Regions from separate parts of the Methylobacterium sp. WCS2018Hpa-22 genome, predicted to be linked through region 3. Evidence: riboswitches for the same ligand, from Rfam matches in the RefSeq annotation. Region 3 holds a riboswitch; each other region holds the start of a gene.
What was found. A riboswitch is a leader RNA that binds a small molecule or an ion and turns the genes downstream of it on or off. The one in region 3 is predicted to bind cobalamin.
Positions count from the first base shown of each region.

Region 1 (4,717 bases), on a different contig from region 3:
TCGGTCTGGTCGGTCCGAACGGCGCTGGCAAGACCACCCTCCTGCGCACCCTCGCGGGCTTGGTCGCCCCGACCAAGGGCCGCGTGGATCTCGACGGTATGCCGCTCAAGGGCATCTCCCGCGACGCGCGCGCCAAGCGCATCGCGGTCCTTTTCCAGGGCGCGGGGGCCGGTTGGCCGATGCAGGTGCGTGACCTCGTCGCCCTCGGCAGGCTGCCGCATCGACGCGCGTTCGGTGGCCTCGATGGCGCCGATCATGCCGCAATAAACCGAGCGATGGTACGGACCGATGTCGTGCGCTTCGCCGAGCGGACCGAACCGACCCTGTCCACGGGCGAGCGGATGCGCGTGCTGCTGGCGCGGGCGCTCGCCGTCGAAGCGGAGTGGTTGTTGGCCGACGAACCGATCACCGCCCTCGACCCGGCCCACCAGCTCGATGCCATGACGCTGTTGCGGAGCGTGGCCCTGGCCGGCACCGGCGTCGTCGCTGTTCTGCACGATTTGACCCTCGCCGCACGGTTCTGCGACCGGATCGTGGTTCTGGGTGCGGGACGCCTCGTCGCTGACGGACGCCCGGACGTCGCCCTGACGGACCGGCTGCTCGCCGATGCGTTCGGTGTCACGGCGTGCCGTGGGGCCGGACCGGACGGAACCGACTATATCCTGCCCTGGAGCCGTTCAGGGCCACATACGGAGGACATCGATGCAGCCTTCCCCCACCAGCCCTGATGCTGTCGTAGCCCTCCTGCGCGAGGCATTGGCCGATCCGGGCACGGCCTGGAGCCTCGGCAGCTTCGGTGCCATCGCGGAGTTCATGCGCGATCCGGACGAGCCTGTCCTGGCCCTCCCTGACGATCGCCTGGGACTTGCGACCGCGCGCGGGGCCATCGCCCTGACCCCGAGTTCCGACCTGAGGCCAATCGCCTATGAGACCGCGGTCGCCTCGGGCTGGAACCACGCGGTCGCGCTTTGCCTGCCGGAAGCGACATGCACGATGAACCGGAGGACCGTGGTGACGGAACTCGGGCCCGACCGGAACGCCGCCCGGGTCGAGGATCGCGACGGCATCCTGTTTGACCTCGGCCTCGGCCTGCTCGCCGTGGATGCCTGTGTGCGGGTGCGCGATCCGGAGGCCGTCGAGCGGCTGCGGGCCGGCGTCGGCATGCCGTTGTTCGACCACGCCAACCCCATCGGGCCGCACCTCGTCGCCATGAGCCCGCACCGGGTGTTCCTGGCGCGGGTCGGACGCGTCGAGGTCTATGCCCCGATCCCCGGGTCCGGCGGCACCAGCCCCGAGGGTCCGCACACGCACGTGCTGCCGAAGCTCCTGCGCAGCGGTCGGACCCATGCCGCCACGACCCCGATCCCGGCGGGCTGGGTCCCCTGCGCCGGCCTGCACCCGGCACACCCCTACAAGGACATGATGGGCGAACGCATCGCCTTCGACGCCGGACGCTACGAAGCGTTCCAGGAGATGCTCGACCATTGGGGTGATCCGGAACTCGTGGCGATCAAGCACGGCGGGCCCGAGGCGCCCGGCCGCACGGTGTCGACCCGCCACGCCCAGGGCGCACGCCGGGTCGCCGAGGCCCAGGCTCGTTACCTGCGGGGCGAGATCATCGAGGCCACAGCAGGCGACGACGAGGATGCAGAGGCGGCGGCCTGACCGTGACCCGGACGGTGGCCGGCAGGAATCGTCCGGGGGCACCCCAGAGGGTGATCGGCTTGATCGGCTGCCCGGGCGCGGGGAAGACGACCTACGCTCGCCGCTTCGGACCTCTCGACGGCTGGGTCCACCTCACCCTCGACGACTTCCGGCAGACGCTCTGGCCGCCGCACCGGCAGGTCTACTGGGAACTCAGGCAGGGCTCACATGACGATGCGGCCCGGGACCTCCTGCACCGGGTCAAGGAAGCAGCCCTTGATGTCGCCCTGACGAACGGCTTCAGCGTGGTGATGGCGGACACACATCTCACCAGACCCGTGTTCGAGCGCGAGCTTGGGATCGTCGCCCGACACGGGCTCACCGTGGAGTGGAAAGTGTTCGACGTGCCGTGGGAGGTCCTGAAAGCCCGCAACGCGGAGCGTGGTCGGGTGGACCCGTCGCATCGCCAGCCGGATGAGGTCCTCCGGTTCACCTACGAGGTTTTCCAATCCCCGGACGCTTGGTGGCGTAGCTTGCCGCCGGAGCAGGTCGAGGTCCTGAGCTGACGGACGAAGTGAGCGATCCGTCTTCCCGAGTGTTGCCGGCAGGGCATAACCCCTCGTGCATTGCACTTGGTCCGTTGACGGACATGGGCGTCGGCATGGTACCTCGGCCGTGACGGTTCCTCCCCGGAGGATCAAAAGGGAACGCGGTGCGGGGGCAGCCCCAACGCCGTGGCTGCCCCCGCAACTGTAAGCGGCGAGCCCTTCGCCACCGACGTCACTGAGCGGCCTCGCTCGGGAAGACGGTGAAGGGCAGTGACCCGCGAGCCAGGAGACCTGCCGTCAGTCGTGGTCACACGCGAGACACGCTGGGCGGGGTGCCCCGGCGGGTGCGGAAGCATGCGCGTTGCGCGTGGTTCGGCCTCGTTCGCGGTGACGTGCCACTGCCGTCGCCCGAGGCCCATCAACGTGTCCCGTTCACCGTCCATCCCGCTGATGTCCGTGCTGGCCCTGTCCTGCGCGATCCCCACCGTCGTCGCAGCCCAGGGGGCGCCCTCGGGCGAGACCGCCGTGGTGCTCGACGCGCTCTCGGTCGAGGGGGCCTTCACCGCCGCGCCGACCTACCGGATGCCGGACCTCTACAGCGGCACTAAGACGGTGACGCCGCGCCGCGACCTGCCGCAGCACGTCGACGTTGTGCCCCGAGAGGTCCTGGTCGACACCGCTGCGACCCGGGTCGAGCGCGCCCTCGACTACGTGCCCGGCGTCGGCAAGCAGAACGATTTTGGCGCCCAGAACCTCGCCCTGTACTCGGTGCGCGGCTTCGCAACCCAGGACATTTTCCAGAATGGGTTCAACATCGCCCGCGGCTACAACGGCGCGCCCGACACCCAGAACGTCCAGTCCATCGAGGTCCTGAAGGGCCCGGCCGGCGCCCTCTATGGCCGCAGCGATCCGGGCGGGACCGTGAATATCCTCACCAAGCAGCCCGTAGCGCGACCCTTCGTCGAGATGGGCACTCTGTTCGGCAGCTTCGGCACCGCCCGCACCACGGTCGATGCCGGCGGTGCGCTGAGCGAGGACGGTAGCGTGCTCTATCGCTTCAACGGCGCGCTCGCCCGCCAGGACAGCTTTCGCGATTACGTCGACGGCGACCGCGTGCTCCTGGCGCCGGTGGTGAGCTGGCAGGTCACGCCCGATACCAAGATCACGTTCGAGGCGCAGTACCTGCGCAACCGCCAGACCTTCGACCGGGGCACCGTCGCGGTGAACAATCGCCTCGGCCTCGTCCCGCGCTCGCGCTTCTTCGGCGAGCCGGGCGACGATTCCGTGTCCGAGAGCGCGCTGCTGCAGGTGCGGTTGGAGCACGCCTTCAACACCGACTGGCATTTGCGGGTCGCCACCCATCTTAACACCGGTAGCCTCACCGGCCTGCAGACCGGCGCGACCGGGATCCTCGACGACGGGCGCACGCTGCTGCGCGAGTTCCGCCAGCACGACTTCACCTGGGGCGTCGCCATCGGCCAGGCCGAACTCGTCGGGCGCTTCGAGACCGGGCCCATCGCCCATACCCTGCTGCTCGGCCTGGAGCACGAGCGCTACAACAGCACCGAGAACCTCCAGCGCTCGACCCCTCGCGTCGACCCCTTCGCCATCGACCTGTTCAACCCCGTCTACGGGCAGGCCAAGCCCCCTTTCACGCGCCGCTACAGCGCCAGCGAGAACGTCGGCAACACGGCGGTCTACCTTCAGGACCAGATCGCCCTGAGCCCGGAATGGAAGCTGCTGCTGGGCAACCGCACCGACTTCTACAACCAGACCTTCCGGGACAAGGTCGCGAACGAACGGACCGAGCAGGACCGCACCGGCTTCTCGCCGCGAGCCGGCCTCGTCTACCAGCCGCTGTCGTTCCTGGCGCTCTACGGCAATGTCGCCGCCTCGTTCCGCCCTAACACTGGCTTCGACAGCGCGACGCGGCCCTTCGCTCCGGAGACCGGGTTCGCCTACGAGGTCGGGGCTAAGCTCGACCTGTTCGACGGCCTCAGCGTGACGGCCGCCGCCTTCCACATCGAGAAGGAGAACGTGCTCACCACCGATCCGGCGGACTTCTTCTTCCAGATCGCCGCCGGGGCCGTGCGCAGCCAGGGCTTCGACGTCAGCTTCGTAGGGCAGGTCACCCCGGAGTTCCGGGTCATCGGCGGATACGCCTTCATCGACGCGGCGGTCACCCGCGACGAGGTGCTGCGTCCCGGGTCGCCCCTCCTCAACATCCCGCGGCACAGCGGTTCCCTGCTCGGCATCTACGAAGTCCAGACCGGCGACTGGAAGGGCTTCGGGATCGGCGGCGGGTTCCGGGCCGTCGGTTCGCGCCTCGGCGACAGCGGGGTCGAGAGCTTCCAGCTGCCCGGCTACATCCTGACGGACGCGCTGGCCTACTACCGCTACGAGAACCTTCGGTTCGGGCTCAACGTCGAAAACATCTTCGACGAGACCTACTACGAGCGCTCCTACAACACCTTCTGGGTCGGCGTCGGCGAGCCGCGACGCGTCACCGTCAGCATGACGGCACA
Region 1 covers NZ_JAVTJA010000001.1:473,122-477,838, forward strand. Annotated here, with positions in the region: gene RQI43_RS02235 (ABC transporter ATP-binding protein) at 1-728, shown strand, start outside; gene RQI43_RS02240 (DUF6925 family protein) at 703-1,665, shown strand; gene RQI43_RS02245 (AAA family ATPase) at 1,716-2,210, shown strand; cobalamin riboswitch at 2,307-2,506, shown strand; gene RQI43_RS02250 (TonB-dependent siderophore receptor) at 2,616-4,717, shown strand, end outside.
Region 1: another riboswitch for cobalamin. It lies ahead of RQI43_RS02250 (TonB-dependent siderophore receptor); the one in region 3 lies ahead of RQI43_RS14750 (TonB-dependent receptor).

Region 2 (4,717 bases), on a different contig from region 3:
CCACGCACTGGGCCCATGCCCGGGACTTGCAGGCTCGGTTTCCTCGCGTCCGCGTCGACGACGACCGCATCTTCGTCTCCGATGGACACATCTGGACATCCGCCGGGATGAGCGCGGCCATCGACCTGACCCTCGCCCTGATCGAAGACGATCACGGCGCGGACCTGTCGCGGATGGTGGCGCGCAAGCTCGTCGTCTACCACCGCCGCCCGGGCGGCCAGTCCCAGTTCTCCGCGCTCTTAGAACTGCAGCCCCGCTCCGACCGCGTCCGCCGCGCGCTCGTATACGCCCGAGAGCATCTGGCCAATCCGCTGACTGTCGAGGAGCTCGCTGACGCCGCGAGTGTAAGTCCCCGCCAATTCAGCCGGATCTTTCGCGAGGAGACCGGACAGTCCCCGGCCAAGGCCGTAGAGCGCCTTCGCCTAGAGGCCGCGCAACGTATGCTCGAAGACGGACGCCATGCGTTGGATGTCGTTGCCCGTGACACCGGCTTTACCGATCGCAATCGGTTGCGGCGGGCTTTCCTGCGCATGTTCGGTCAAACGCCGCAGAGCTTGCGTCGCGGCACGCGCGTCATAGAGCCGTCCGAAACACGCTTACAGGTAACAAAGACAACGGAATGAGCGGCCGAGTTAGGTTGACACCTGCCAGCCCGCTCTACGACCGGGTTGGGTGGAATGCGGTCCGACTGCTTTCGACCAGAAGACGTCCATAAGCGCTTATCGTGGAGGCCATCGAGCATCGGCCGATTGCGCCACTAGGCGCAGGCTGCATAACCTTTCACCCCCGATGGATCAGAGCCTCCGCACCTGAAAAGAGCGGACTGTCCCAATCCATCTGGCGACGGACAACGGTCCGGGACCAGACTGATGCAATGTTACAATGTTGCGAGAAAATGACGCCCCCTCGATTGACTATGCGGCGGCGCCCGGCGAATGTCTGACCGTCAAGGTTCCTGCGGGTCGTCGGCTCGCGGGCTAAGAGGGAATTCGGGGTGCTCGCAGGAGCGCTTCCGAAGCTGCCCCCGCAACTGTTAGCGGTGAGCCCTCACCGTCCATGGTCACTGGTGCGACGTACTGGGAAGGCCGAGGCGAGGGCGACGACCCGCGAGCCAGGAGACCTGCCTTGCACAACGATACGTCTCTCGGGCGGGGTGTCCCGGCGGAGCGCATGAGCGGGCTTGGCTACTGACGCAGCCGGTCCCGCGAGGGCACCCGCTCGGCCGTCGCTCGACAACCTTGAGCGCACCGGTGCCCCTTCGTCCCAACCTGGCGACCTCGAAGGTTGCGATCCTGACCCTGCCCGTTCCGGCCAAGCGTCGTCGGATGTCGAGGCGTCGAGGATCGCACTACGCGCTTGCCGCAATCCTTTCGGCGGGCGCGCCTGCACTGGAGGCCCGGGCGCAGGAGGCCGTCACGCTGGAGGAACTCTCCGTGGAGGCTACTGGCGGGAGCGCTCCAGTGGTCGCTGGTGCTGGCCCCTCCCCGGGGATAGGCCTGATCGGTCCGACCCCGGGCTACCGGGCCGACCGGGCGGTGAGCAGCACGAAGACCGACACGCCCCAGCGCGACGTGCCCCAGATCGTCACCGTTGCGCCGCGCGAGGTCATCACAGATCTCGCCGCCACCCGCGTCGACCGGGTCTTCAACTATACGCCCGGCGTCGCCCAGCAGAACAATTTTGGCGGCCTGACGGTGTTCAGCTACGCCATCCGTGGCACGACTACCTCGGAACTCTACCGTAACGGCTTCCCGATCAACCGAGGCTCGCCGCCGCCGCCTGACACCCAGAACGTCGAGCGCATCGAGGTGCTCAAGGGCCCCGGTGGCGGCCTGTTTGGGCGCAGTGACCCAGGTGGCCTCGTCAACTTCGTCACCAAACAGCCGACCGCTGAGCGCTTCGTCGAGATGGGCGGTCTCTGGGGTTCTTTCGAGCAGTTCCGCGACACGGTCGATGCCGGTGGCGCGCTCAACGAGGACGGCACGCTGCTCTACCGATTTAACTTTGCGGGCGGACGCCAGAACAGCTTTCGCGATTTTGTCGACAGCGACCGGCTCCTCGTCGCTCCCGTCGTGAGCTGGCAGGTCACGCCGGACACGAAAATCACCGTCGAGACCGAGTTCCTGCGCAATCGCGTCGTGGTCGACCGGGGTGTGATTGCGATCAACCGCCAACTCGGCTTCCTGCCGATTTCCCGCTTCCTCGGCGAGCCGGGGCAGAGCACGTATCAGAGCTCGGACACGATGCAGGTGCGGGTCGAGCATCGCTTCAACGCCGATTGGCAGATGCGCCTCGCCACCCACTTCAACACCGGCTCGCTGGTCGGGGAATCGGCGGAGGTCCGTGGCCTCGCCGCGGACAATCGCACCGTCCTGCGCGACCGGAACTTCCGCGATTACCGCTGGGATACCGCCATCGGTCAGGCCGAGGTGGTGGGGCGCTTCGCCACCGGTGATCTCGGTCATACCCTGCTTCTCGGCTTCGAGCGGGAGAGCACGGATAGCCGCGTGGTCTATGATCGCTCGAACTTCCGCCAGAGCCCCTACAGCCTCGACATTTACGATCCCCGCTACGGCCAGGCCCTGCCGCCGCTCACGATCCGGCGCAACAACTTGGAACGAGTCACCAACACCGCCCTCTATGTCCAGGACCAGATCGCGCTCAGCCCCGAGTGGAAGGCGCTCCTCGGGGCCCGGTTCGATTTCTTCGAGCAATCTTTTCGCGAGCGAACGAACTCGACCCAGTCAGAGCAATCGCGGGTGGCGGCCACGCCGCGTGCCGGGCTCGTCTACCAGCCCCTGCCTGAGCTTTCGCTCTACACCAATGTCGGCACCAGCTTCCGGCCCAATATCGGCCCCGATGCCTTCGCGGTGGCCCGCGCGGAGCCGTTCGAGCCCGAGACTGGCATCGGCTACGAGGTGGGTGCCAAGCTCGATCTGTTCGGAGGCGCCCTCGGCCTGACGGCGGCGGCCTTCCGCATCGAGCGGCAGAACGTGCTGACGGCCGACCCCAACAACAGCGGCTTCTCGCTGGCGGCGGGCGGCGTGCGCAGCCAGGGCTTCGAACTCACGGCCGCAGGCCAGATCACCCCCGAGATCAAGATCCTGGCGGGCTACGTCTACGCCGACGCAGTGGTGACCAAGGATAACGTGCTGCCGGTGGGCGCACCGCTGATCAACATCCCGCGCCACTCGGGCAGCCTGCTCGCTGTGCACGAGGTCCAGGCCGGCCCCTGGAAGGGCCTCGGCCTGGGCGGCGGCGTGCGCGGGGTTGGCGAACGCGCCGGGGACGCATCGGGCTCGGGCTTCTCTCTGCCGGCCTACATCGCTGTCGATGCGCTGGCCTATTACCGCTACGAGAACATGCGCTTCGGCCTTAACGTCGAGAACATCTTCGACACCACTTACTATGAGAGTTCGAACAGCGTGTTCCGGGTCTATCCCGGCGCGCCCCGGCGCTTCACCGGCACGATCTCGGTGCGGTTCTGATGACTGAGGTCACGACCCATTCGGGCGACTTCGTCCTGGAGATCCGGGGGGCGGGCAAGCGTTTCGGCGAACGCCAAGCCCTCGATGGCCTCGACCTGTCGCTCCGTCCCGGGGAGGTCTTCGCCCTGCTCGGGCCGAACGGGGCTGGCAAGACCACAACGGTCAACCTGATCCTCGGCTTCCTAAAGGCGGATGCCGGCACGGTCCGGGTCTGCGGTGTCGATGCCGGCGCCGACCCGGTCGGCGCGCGCCGGCACGTGGCCTACATCCCCGAACAGGTGGCGCTCTATCCCGGCCTCTCCGGGGTGGAGAACCTGCGCTACTTCACGACCCTGGCCGGCCTCGATCTGACGAAAGCGAACGCACGCATGCTCCTCGCGGAGGCCGGCCTCGCCGAGCCTGCCCTCGCCCGTCCCGCCGGCTCCTATTCCAAGGGCATGCGCCAGAAGGTCGGCATCGCGGTGGCACTCGCGCGCCGTGCCCGGCTCCTCCTCCTCGACGAACCGACCTCGGGCCTTGATCCGAGCGCGGCGGCGGACTTCTCCACAACGGTCCGGGCGGCGGCGGATCGTGGCACCGCCATCCTGATGGCGACCCACGATCTCTACAGGGTGCGCGAGATGGCTGGCCGCGTCGGTGTCCTTAGCCGTGGCTGTATCGTTGAGGAGATCGACCCCCGGACTCTCGACCATGTCAGCCTGGAGCGGCTCTACATCGAGCGGCTGGCGGGGAGCGCGGCGTGAGGCAGCTCGCGGCCGAACTCGCGCGCACCGCCCGCGATGCGCGCCTTCGCTGGATCGGTGCCGTCCTCGTCCTGCTCCTCACGGTCGCGGGCCTCGGCGCCTGGCGGGATTCTATGCGCTATGCTGGTGAGGTCGCTCAGGTCGCGGCCGCCGAGCGCGCGCGCTGGCTCGGCCAGGATACCAAGAACCCGCATTCGGCCGACCATTTCGGCCTTTGGGTGTTCCGCCCCTCGGCACCGCTCGCCGTGCTCGATCCCGGTACCGAGCCCTACACGGGCCGGATGGTGCGGGTCGAGGCGCACGTTTTCAACGACGCGGTCTATCGCGCCATCCAGGATGCCGGACCGCTCGCGCGATCCGGCCTCGGCAGCGTCGCCGATATCGTCCAACTCGTGGTGCCGCTCGCCGCCATCCTGCTCGGCTTCTCCGCCTTCGCCGCCGACCGCGAGCGCGGCACGCTGCGTCTCGCGCTCGGCAACGGCGTCC
Region 2 covers NZ_JAVTJA010000001.1:497,082-501,798, forward strand. Annotated here, with positions in the region: gene RQI43_RS02340 (GlxA family transcriptional regulator) at 1-623, shown strand, start outside; cobalamin riboswitch at 933-1,143, shown strand; gene RQI43_RS02345 (TonB-dependent siderophore receptor) at 1,326-3,488, shown strand; gene RQI43_RS02350 (ABC transporter ATP-binding protein) at 3,488-4,231, shown strand; gene RQI43_RS02355 (DUF3526 domain-containing protein) at 4,228-4,717, shown strand, end outside.
Region 2: another riboswitch for cobalamin. It lies ahead of RQI43_RS02345 (TonB-dependent siderophore receptor); the one in region 3 lies ahead of RQI43_RS14750 (TonB-dependent receptor).

Region 3 (4,717 bases):
CGCGACACCGGCGAAGTGCTCGGCGCCTTCGGCCGCAACGGCCGCATGGCCGGCGACTTCCACTGGGTCCACAACCTCGCCGTGGACAGCAAGGGCAACGTCTTCACCACGGAGGTGGACACGGGCAAGCGCGCGCAGAAGTTCTTGTTCCGGGGGGAGATGGTGGTGCGGAAGCGGGTGGGGCCGTAGGGGTCGGAATGGGAAAAAGTGGGCCTCGACTTATGGTGTTCGCTCTCGCGGAAATAGGGTAGGCCTTGAAGTAGCCGTCGCCGCGAGACTGATTATGTCGCTGACTAACCTTCTGGTACCGACCTACAGGAACATGTTGCGGACGCTGTCCGGGCTGCTGGACAAAGCAGTGCATCAGAGGGTGGATCAGGCCGATGGTCTGCTATCGGCGCGTCTGGCACCAGATATGTATCCACTGGCGTCACAGGTTTGTTTTGCTGCCTATCAAGCTCAGGAAGCAACGTTCCGCCTTAGCGGCGAAGATATTCCCCAATCGCTTGCTGCCGTGGCAGCCGAGGGGCGCAATGCCGGCGACGTGCCCGGCTCAATCGCGGATGCACGGGCTCGCATCGCCGACGCATTGGCGCATCTGGACGGCCTCCCGGACGATGCTCTCGATGCCGGAGCGACCCTGCCAATCGTGATCGAGCTTCCGGGCAACATCACGTTCGATATGAGCGGCGAACAATACGCTCGGGATTGGGCTCTGCCTCAGTTCTACTTCCACGTCATCACCGCCTACGCCATCTTGCGGCATTACGGCATCACACTCGGCAAAGCCGATTATGTGCCTCACATGTTCGCATATCTCCGGCCCGGATCACTGCCATCAGCATGACCGGAGAGCGGCTTGGCTGCCCGCAACCCGCTCCCATCCCTCTCAAAACCGCCCCGCCACCGTCAGCCGCACCGCCATCGGCTCCACCGGATGCAGATGCGTGTCGGCCACGCCGCCGGCCGGTTCCCCCCGCAGCCGCGACTCGTAGAAGTAGTCGATCTGGCTCGCCTTGACGTTGAGCAGGTTGAGGATGTCGAGCTGCACCGTGACGCCGTTCTCGAAGTTGTAGCCGATGCGGCCATTCACCAGCGTGGTCGGCTTCGAGCGGACGGAATTGTCCTCGATGAGCGGGCGCGGCCCGAAATAGCGAAGCCGCATCGTGCCGAACCAGCCGAGCGCCTCACCGAGGGTAAAGCCGGCCGCCGCGATGGCGGTGGGGGCGGCGGGAATGCGGCTCCCCGCTGGGTCGCGATCGGCGAAGCGCGCATGGGTGACGGTGAGGTCGGCATCGAGAGCGAGCCAGGGCGTGACCGCGTAGTGGTTGGTCCACTCGATGCCGGTGCGCCGGCTCGGGCGGCTCGGCTCGGTGGTGCCGGCATCGCCCACGAACAGGTTCTCGGAATCGAAATCGAGCTGGAACAGCGTCACGGTCGATTCGAGACCGGCGATGGAGCGGTTGCGCAAGCCCACCTCCGAGCCCACCGAGCGCACCAGCAGGGGCACCCGGTCGAGGGGGAACAGAGGGTTGCCCGGATCGACCGTGATGGTCGCGCCCCGCGCGTCGTTGGAATGGAAGCCCTCGCCGTAATTCACGAACAATTCGGTCTCGGCCCAGGGGCCGAACACGACGCCGAGCTTAGGGCTGACGATGCCGTCCCGCGCATGGCCTGAGTTCAACGGATTGTTCGATCTCACGGTGGCGTCGTAGGCATCGGCGCGGAGGCCGACGCTGGTGCGCAGCCACTCGGTCCAACGCAGGCGGTTCTCAAAGTAGAGGGCAGCGCTGCCCTCCTGCACGCGGTCGTCGCGCACGGTGGAGAGGGAGGTGCGCGCCCGCGTGTTGAACAGTCCCACATGGATGTCGTCGAACCGCGCCTGCACGCCGATTTCGTTCTCCATGGGCAGGCCGAACAGCTCACCCTTGAACACCCTGGCGATCTCGCCGCCGGCGACGGTGCGGCTGTCGAGCTGGCGGAACTGGTCGCCGTTGACCGGGTCGTTGAGGAAATAGGTGAAGTTGTTGAACAGGTTGAGGTTTGAGCGGATGACGTAGGCGCTGGCGCGGGTGACGCCGCCGTCGTCCGACCGGCTCCAGCGGCCCGACAGGGAGAAGCGGCTGGCATCGCCGCCATCGCTCGGATCGAGAGTGCCGAAGCGGCCGATCACGCCTTCGGAAATGGCCCGCTGCGGAACCTGGTTCGTCGCCGTCCAGCGGTTGGAATAGGCCATGCCGGTGAGGGAGAACCCGTCGAGGGCGGTGCCCTGGCTGTAGCGCAGCACGCCGTTGAGCTTGCGGATGTCGTCCGGCACCACCCATGGGCCGTCATAGACCTGAGCCTCGCCAGCGGCGAGGAGCGTCCCCTCCCCGAGGGGTGCGGAGGCGATGGTGAGCGCCCGCTTGTAGCCGAAGCTCCCGAGGGAGGTGAGCGCGAGAGGGCGGGGCACCGCGTCGATCGTGTCGATCCGCACCGATCCGGCGGAGGCGAAATCCCCGTCACGGGCGAAATACGGGCCCTTGTGGAACTCCACCGCGCCGACGAGTTCGGGAATGAGGAAGTTGATGTCGGCATAGCCCTGGCCGTGGCCATGGGTGCGCATGTTGGCCGGCATGCCGTCGATGGTGATGGCGATGTCCGTGCCGTGGTCGAGGTTGAAGCCGCGCAGGAAGTACTGGTTGGCTTTTCCTTCGCCGGAATGCTGCGTGACGATGAGGCCGGGCACGGCTTCCAGCACCTCGCCGGGGCGGGTCACCGGGCGATCGTTGAGGGCCCTGCCGGTGATGACGCCCGAACTCGACGTCAGCGCGGGAGCGGACAGGGCGCCGAACGCCTCGGCCCCGCCGGTTCCACCAGTGGCCCCGCCGAGACCGGGACCGGCCGCTGCAGGGGGCGGGCGCATGTCGGCGGCCACGGAGAGTTCGTTGAGGGTCGCCTCGGCGGTGGTTGCCGTCCCGGACTGAGCAAGAACCGGCGAGGCGGATGCCAGGAATCCGAGGGCGAGGAGTGGGGGAACGAGACGGGCGGACACAGGCGGAGACCTCGGGCAACGGCAGTGGCACGTCACCGCGAACGAAGCCGATCCCTACGCGAGCGCAGGCCCCGACACCCCACCAGGACACCCCGCCCGATGCGTTTCGCGTGTGACCACGACTGACGGCAGGTCTCCTGGCTCGCGGGTCGACGCCCTCTCATCGTCTTCCCAGGCCCGAAGACCCAGTGACGTGTTGATGATGGGCTCGCCGCTTACAGTTGCGGGGGCAGCCGCGGCATCGGACAAAACGTCCTCACCGCGTTCCCTTTTGATCCCCCGAAGAGGAACCGTCAGTCTCAGGCTAGGTCGGCCGCGACGAGAGGGTCAATTGCGAGATGATCCCGCACCGATCATCGCCGCTGCCCTGTCGCATTGCAGCAACGTCCGGCGTCAATCCGGTAGAGCGTCGAGGTTCTTCGGCTCCTCGATGCGGCGGCCGTTCTTCTCGGCCCGGAAGCGCTTGCCCATCTCGTAGGCCGATTTGCGCATGCGCATGATCCCGCCGAGCGGCCGGTGCGCGGCCAGCCCGTGCCAGGGGCTGAACGACAATCCGTCATCGACATAGGCGGCGCGGGCCTCGCTCCAGCTTGCCTGCGGCGCGGCGGTGAGGGTGGCGATGGTACGGTAGGGGCTCGCGGTCTCAGGCCAGACCACGGAGGCGTCCTCCACCGGCATGTCGTCGAGGTTCAGGCACAGCTGTGCACGCAATTCCCAGGTGCCGCCGTGGATGCTGAAATGCGCCATCACCGCCTCGCGGATTGCGTTGGCGGCACTCGTGTCGTCGAGCGGCTTGTTCGCCAGCGCCCTCATTTCGGGAGAGACCGGGACGAGGGAGATCTTGGCGATGTGATCGCCGAAGCGCAGCGGGACCTGACTATAGAAACTGTCGCCGAGGAGATGCGTCTCGGGCTGCCCACCGAGGATCGCCAGGGTCGGGCTCGGCGAACCGGTGGTCGCGACGACTGCGCTCTGCACGCCCCGAAGCGCCGCCGAAGCAGCCTTCTTGAGCCCTTCCGCCCGGTCCGTGGTCTTGGCGAGGAGCTTCAGCGTCGCGAGGAACGGCTTCGGTCCCGGCGCCGAGAAGGCCGGCCCGTTGACGAGCACGAAATCCTGCGTGGCATCCCCTTCCGATCCTTCGAGACGCTCTCCCTCGACACCGAGGACCTTGATCGCCACGCCGCGCGGGGTGGAGACGCTGTCGTCCAGGATGTCGCCCGGAATGGTCGAGAAGCGCATCACCACGGGGTAGCGCCCCGGCTTCGCGAACAGGCCCTGCGCCAGTTCAGGGGACAGGTCGGGCGCCACCTCCAACTCGGCCCTCAAGGCGCCATGCGCCTTGGCATGGACGCTGCGGATGGCATGGCCGCCATGGGCGAGGGTCGTCTCGCTGATGGAGCGCATGGTCTCGTTCAGGGCCCGGCTGGTCTCGGCCTCGTCGGGTTCAAGGGTCTCGATGGAGGGCGTGTAGCGCAGGTAGTCGGTCTCGATGGCCAAGGGTGCTGCTCCGGGGGAAGGCGGATTCCGCGCGCCGAGGCGTTTCGACGGCCTCCGGGGAACCGGGCGGCTCCGCAACCTGATGGTGTTCCAGCTTAGGAATCCCTGGCCCCTCCTCCCGTTCCGATCCCTGCGGCATCTCGCCAAGTCGTGAAAGCGCCCGGCGATCAGGCGGCGTTGTCCCAG
Region 3 covers NZ_JAVTJA010000010.1:85,607-90,323, forward strand. Annotated here, with positions in the region: gene RQI43_RS14740 (hypothetical protein) at 1-189, shown strand, start outside; gene RQI43_RS14745 (DUF1993 domain-containing protein) at 284-847, shown strand; gene RQI43_RS14750 (TonB-dependent receptor) at 890-3,034, opposite strand; cobalamin riboswitch at 3,144-3,344, opposite strand; gene RQI43_RS14755 (catalase family protein) at 3,428-4,531, opposite strand; gene RQI43_RS14760 (glucan biosynthesis protein) at 4,699-4,717, opposite strand, start outside.